Dinghuibacter silviterrae: one gene and its partner. Each later gene encodes a partner of the first gene's protein in a complex. Links are inferred from orthologs where the notes say so. Each region holds a gene or a part of one and is shown on either strand. Other genes may lie near its edges.

Region 1 (3,147 bases):
TCGGGGTGGTTCCGGCTGCCAGCAGGCAGGCGGCCACCACACAGCAAAGCTTTATCATAAGCGGTTATTGCATCGCATCCAGCATCTTCCTCCCCTCCGCCTTGATCGCGGGATCGTCCTCGGTCTGCACGGGGAGGCGCACAAGGGTCTGGAGGGCGCCCAGGGCCTTTTCGTTCTGGTCGTCTTCCTTGTAGGCCTTGGCCATGTCCAGGTAATTCAGGAGAAAGCCGGGATAAATGGACCGGCACTTCTCAAAACAGCGGAGGCCTTCCTTGACCGTTGCGTCCGGAATGCCGCCGTACAGGACTTTGGCGCTCGTCCGTTCCAGGCCGGTCATGTGGGCGGCCTCCACGTTCCAGACGCCCAGCAGGTGGTACGCCCGGTAGTTGCCGGGATCCAGCTTTATCGCCTTGTCGCAATAGTTCTTGACGTCCCGGCCGTATTCCACCTTTTTCCTGGCCCCTTCGGTCTGTGCCAACCGGCCTTCAGCGATGGCCATCATCAGATACGCCTCGGAAGAGGTGCTGTCCACCTTTAAGGCGCGGCCGGCAAGGTCCTGGGCCTCGGTAAAGAATTCTCGCGCCTTGTTTTTGTCGGCTTGCCGGTTCCCGATGCGGCTGGCCATATAGCTACACTGGATCAGCGCGTGGAGGTTGTCCGGCTGAATGACGAGGGCGTCCTTGTATTTTTTGTACGCGTCCTCCTCTTTCAGGCTTTTGACGAGCTGATCGCCTTCGGCGGTGATGTCACTGGCGGTTTGGGCATGCAGGGCGCTCCCCACGAAAAGGAGGCCGATCCATAGGTATTTGGAAAATGATCGCATGCCCCAATTTAGAAACTTTTGCGGTATTCAACCGCAACCGTCCCCTGAAAGTTGAGCAAAGGCGGATTGATCTTCGTCACGCGTATACCGACGCCGGACAATTGCGGAAAATGATCCTTGAGCAGGTGCGCCATCTCCATGGCCAGCGTTTCCAGGAGCTCTTCAGGGAGCGCCATCCTGGCCTTGACCAGGTCATAGACGGCAACGTAGTTGACGGTCTCGTGGAGGTGGCGGATGGGGCGGTCCGGATCGGGCCATTCCAGGCTGACGTCCAGCTCGAACCAGGCCCCCAGTTTTTGCTCATGGACGTACAAGCCGTGATAGCCGTAGAAGCGCAGGTTTTCGAGGTGGATCGTCATCTGTCGAAGTTTTAGAGGGCGGCGGGCGGCCGCATTCTAGTGCAGACCCGCCGCGGACAGGTACCGCTCCGCGTCCAGCGCAGCCATACACCCGCTGCCCGCAGCCGTTACCGCCTGGCGGTAGATTTTATCCTGAACGTCACCGGCGGCAAAAATCCCTTCCAGGTTCGTTTTGCTGGTACCCGGGACCGTTTGGATATATCCCTGGCCGTCCATGTCCAGCCAGCTTTTGAATATATTGGAATTCGGCTCGTGGCCGATGGCTACGAAAAAGGCACTGACCGGAACGGTTTCTTCCTTGCCGGTCTGGGTGTTGCGGATGCGTACGGCCTCGACCTTGTTGCCCCCCACCACTTCGGCGGTTTCGGAATGCCAATAGACCATGATGTTTGACGTCTTCTGGACACGTTCCTGCATGACCTTGGAGGCGCGCATTTCACCCTTGCGGACGATCATGTGCACGTTGGTGCACAGCTTGGACAGGTAGAGCGCTTCCTCACAGGCGGTGTCCCCCGCGCCTACGATGGCGACTTCTTTGCCCTTGAAGAAAAAGCCGTCGCAAACCGCGCAGGCGCTTACCCCAAAACCGTTGAGCCGCTGTTCGCTTTCCAGGCCCAGCCACTTGGCGCTGGCGCCGGTCGAGACGATGACGGCGTCTGCGCTGATCCACTTTTCCTCGTCAATTTCCACCTTATACGGTTTGCCGGAAAAGTCCACTTTCGTGGCCATCCCAAAGCGTATATCCGCGCCCATGCGCGATGCCTGCTTTTCAAAGTCAATCATCATTTCCGGACCCTGGATACCGGAGGGGTAGCCGGGATAATTCTCGACCTCCGTGGTAATGGTCAACTGCCCTCCGGGCTGTATACCCTGGTACAAAACGGGCTTGAGGTTTGCCCGGGCCGCATAGATCGCGGCGGTATAACCGGCGGGGCCGGAGCCTATGATCAGACAATGTACGTGCTCTATCTCTTGTGCCATGTGCATGGAATTGAAGGGGCAAATGTACGGCGGCGGCGTACAAAAACAAAAAGCCGCCCCTGGGGGCGGCTTTTTGACGTATCGTAGAGACTACCCTAAGTATGCTTTCAGCGAGCTGCTGTAGCGGGCCTTTTGGAGGCGTTTGATCGCGCGCTCTTTGATCTGGCGGATGCGTTCCTTGGTGAGGTCGTACTTCTGACCGATCTGTTCGATGGTCACACCGTTTTCACCGTCCAGGCCAAAGTAAGCGTTGACGATCTCTGCTTCCCGGGGGCTGAGGGATTTCAGTACCCGGCGGATCTCGGCGCGGAGAGAATCGTGCATGACGTCCTCATCGGTCGAGTCCCCACCTTCCAGCAGGTCACCCATGGCTACATCCTCGGCCTCGTGCACGGGGGCATCGAGAGAGGTGTGGCGGGTGTTGCTTTGGAAGATGTTGTTGATCTCCGTTTCGCTCATTTCGAGGATCTCGGCCAACTCTTCCGTACTTGGCTCGCGCTCGTGCTCTTGCTCGAAGGCCATGTAGGCTTTGTTGGCTTTGTTATACGTGCCAATTTTGTTTTGAGGCAGGCGGACAAGCCGTCCTTGCTCTGCCAACGCCTGCAGGATGGACTGGCGGATCCACCATACCGCGTATGAAATGAACTTGAAACCTTTGGTTTCGTCAAAACGCTGGGCTGCTTTAATCAGACCCAGATTACCTTCATTGATGAGGTCACTAAGTGATAGCCCCTGGTGTTGGTACTGCTTCGCTACGGAGACGACGAAACGCAGGTTAGCCTGCACCAGCTTGTCCAACGCTCTCTGATCGCTCATTTTGATGCGTTGTGCCAGCACTGTTTCTTCTTCCGGAGTGATCATCGGGATCTTGGAAATCTCCTGCAAGTACTTCTCAACCGCCTGGGAATCACGATTGGTAATTTGTGTTGCAATCTTCAGTTGCCTCATATGATAAAATTAGCCTTACAATGCAATGGTTTTCAC
Region 2 (3,192 bases), on another replicon or contig:
ACGCACCGGCGCTGGGTCATGCGTTGCACGAGATCCCGGGTGTCGTGGAGCACGGGTTGTTCATCGGGCTCGCCACCGAGGTGTTGGTGGGCTATGCCGACGGTACGGTCAAGGAGCTGCGAAAATAGCCCGCCGTTAAAATACAAAAAGGACGTCCCTGGAAGGTGGGACGCCCTTTTTATGTAGAAAGGTTCAAGACCGCTATTTGGGCGCAATGGAAGTTACGACCCCGCCAAGGGCGCCGGAAATGTCACTGACGTCCTGGTCCTTGCTCTGGAACTCCCCGACATTATAAGCAGGGGAATAGACACCATACAAAAGCCGTCCGTATCCGGTATAGGTGGAGACGCCGCCTACGCCCGCCACGGCACAGCCCCCCAGGGCGCCGACAGACAAACTCATAAGGCGTTGATTGACAATAGCCTGTCCGTTTTGATAGGTCAGCAGGAAACTCCCATAGCCCGGAATAGGTTGGTTGTTCCATTCCAGCGCGTAAGCGGTAATCGTACAAGGATCCGGCTCCTTTTGGTCTTTGCCGCCCGCATAAGAGGCCCCGTCGTCATAGTTGTTCTCCGTCAACAGGTTTCCATACCCCGTACCATAGTTGTCCTGGGCGCCGCCAGATATGAGGGTATAACCGGAAGTGACCGGTAGCGTGATAAATGGGTGCTCGGCCGAACCCGAGGTGCCGGATATAATAGCCAAGTTGTTTGTAATGGAAGACGTGGGAATGACGGTGCCGGATTGGCTAAACAGCTTGATCCCGATGACATAGACATACAGGTCGGAATTGTAAAAGATCCCCCCATGGTCCTTGTCGGAAGCCGCGTAAGTGGCAAAGTTCCCGTCGGGGACCGGGTAGGCTGCGGTCAACACGGCGTCCACGTTGTTGGGGGTGTTGTTCGGATCTCTTACCTGTGCCCCGCCGCCGACCATCACATAGCCGGGGTCTACGCTGGTCGTGACACCGAGGTTTATCTCCCCGTATTGGTAAGAAACCCATTCGGTTACTTCCATGGCTCCACTGGTCGCCGTGGCCGGTAAGGTGATGTCCCAGACCTCGCTACGATTGGTCCCCGCAGGGAAGGCACTGGGGGAGGGCGGTAATTGAGGCTGCGTCGTGGATTCCGCCTTTTTAGAGCAACTGGCAAAAGAAAAACAACCCAGCAGGACCAGGCCGGCCGCCGGGGACAGGAACGATTTCAGGTTCATAAGTTAAAGTTTAATGTTTGGAGTTCAAATCTATTGACTTAACAGGCCGTTTATGTCAATACATGATTTCTTCACAAAGAAATCAGTATAAATACGGATGCCAGATTCCGGAGGGAAAATGCGACCTATTTGAGTTTCAGTAACCTTCATTACTGAATTTGAAAAGGCCGTCCCTGAAAAAAGGACGGCCTTGAACCTTTATGTTTACAAAAAAACTGCGTGTTGATTACGCCAGGTGCGCTTCGATCTTCTTTACGAAGTTGCTTTTCGGCTGTGCGCCCACCAGCTTGTCCACGACCTTACCGTCCTTGATAAAGAGGATGGCGGGGATGGACGTAATGCCATAGTTCATGCTTACCTGAGGGTTGTTGTCCACATTGACCTTGCCCACGTTTACTTTACCGTTATAGTCTTTAGAGAGTTCTTCGATGACCGGCCCGATCGCACGACAGGGTCCACACCACTCTGCCCAAAAGTCTACCACCGTTAATTTATCGGAACCCAAAACGGTTTCCTGAAAATTGCTGTCTGTGAATTCTTGTGCCATATAGTATAGGTTTGTTTGTATGGTGCAAAGATACGACCAATCGGTATATGTTGATAAATTGGCATCCGACCGTCATGCCGTTGTCACGACATTGACTTCTACGTCAGGGTTTGACAAGAGAAACTGTGTCATTTCGTCATTCATTTCCAGGCCGGCGCCGATGCGCTGTAACCCGATCTTTCTCTGGGCTTTATCGTCCTTGAGCTGGATGCGCAGGGCGGTTTTCCCGGGGTATTTTTCGATCTGTTTTTCGAGGAAAAGTACGATCTCCTCGGTCAGCAGCATGGGATGAATGTCAAGCTGGAGTTGCCGGGTCATGGTCCGTTTGATGGTCTCCAGGAGCAGGATGCCGCCCAACTTGAACTCATAGTCGTCGGCCTTGTTGAACCGGTTCTTGAAATTGCCGGTCAGGTAAATAACCGTCCCGGGCGTAAAGTAGTCCTTGAATTTGATGTAGTCCTCACCGAACAGCGGCACCTCCATTTTCCCCGTATAATCTTCCACGCCGAAAATGCCAAACTGCTTCCCGGTTTTGGAGATCCGGTGCTGGGCGTCGGCGACCAGGCCGGCCAGGCGGAAAGGCCGGAACGGATTGGGCTGCAGGGTGATGCCTTCCTTGAATTCGTTGTACTCGGCGATGGTCGTGATGCCGTAGTGCTGCATCTCAAAGCGGAAGTGATCCAGTGGGTGACCGCTTAGGAAGATCCCGGTCACCTCCTTCTCGTGTTCCAGGAGCGTGGTCAGGGTCCAGGGCTCGCTGTCCGGCAGCTTTGGCGGCTGGACGGCGGGCATGCTCATATCCCCGAAAAGGGTATTGGCCTGGGAGGTCTGGGTGGTCTGATATTGGTTCCCGAAACGGATGATCCTTTCGAGGCCGTTGAGCTGTTCGCCGGGGGCGACGAAAAAGAATTGCGCTCTGTGGAATTGGGGGAAACAGTCGAACGCGCCGCCCTTTACAAGGCATTCCAGGGACTTTTTATTGACCGTACGTTGGTTGGTGCGTTTGACCAGGTCCCAGATGTCGGCAAAGTGCCCGTTTTTGGCCCTTTCTTCAAGGACGGAGTCGATCGCAGCCTCGCCCACGCCTTTGAGCCCGGACAGGCCAAACCGGATCTCTCCCTTTTTGTTGACGGCAAAACCCGCCTTGGATTCGTTGATATCGGGTCCTAATACTTTGAGCCCCATTCGTTTACATTCTTCCATGAAAAACGTGATCTTTTCGATGGAGCCGGCGTTGTTGAGGACCGCGGCCATGTATTCGCTGGGATAGTGGGCCTTCAGGAACGCCGTCTGATAGGCGACAAAGGCATAACAGGTCGAGTGTGATTTGTTAAAGGCATACTGGGCAAAGGCTTCCCAGTCGGTCCAGATCTTTTCCAGCTTGTCGGCAGGGTGGCCTTTTTCGGCGGCGCCTTTGAGGAACTGGCCTTTCA

Evidence for each region.
Region 2: the proteins of trxB (region 1) and trxA are in contact, whole or in part, in a crystal structure (PDB 1F6M), measured with the Escherichia coli proteins. The link is inferred for Dinghuibacter silviterrae from one-to-one orthologs.

The regions. Positions count from the first base shown.
Region 1 is NZ_SODV01000002.1:2,073,098-2,076,244, reverse strand. What follows is about bases 192-3,087. They hold trxB (thioredoxin-disulfide reductase), read right to left. Parts: upstream 2,164-3,087; coding sequence 1,219-2,163; downstream 192-1,218. Other genes in these bases: EDB95_RS25670 (sigma-70 family RNA polymerase sigma factor), read right to left, coding at 2,254-3,087; folB (dihydroneopterin aldolase), read right to left, coding at 832-1,182; EDB95_RS25685 (tetratricopeptide repeat protein), read right to left, coding at 192-823. In the rest of the region: EDB95_RS25690 (glycoside hydrolase family 53 protein), read right to left, coding at 1-58; more of EDB95_RS25685, read right to left, coding at 65-191; more of EDB95_RS25670, read right to left, coding at 3,088-3,111.
Region 2 is NZ_SODV01000001.1:2,457,719-2,460,910, forward strand. What follows is about bases 100-3,040. They hold trxA (thioredoxin), read right to left. Parts: upstream 1,760-3,040; coding sequence 1,439-1,759; downstream 100-1,438. Other genes in these bases: rpiA (ribose-5-phosphate isomerase RpiA), read left to right, coding at 100-128; EDB95_RS10890 (hypothetical protein), read right to left, coding at 202-1,212; dnaE (DNA polymerase III subunit alpha), read right to left, coding at 1,832-3,040. In the rest of the region: more of rpiA, read left to right, coding at 1-99; more of dnaE, read right to left, coding at 3,041-3,192. UniProt on the Escherichia coli protein: Participates in various redox reactions through the reversible oxidation of its active center dithiol to a disulfide and catalyzes dithiol-disulfide exchange reactions.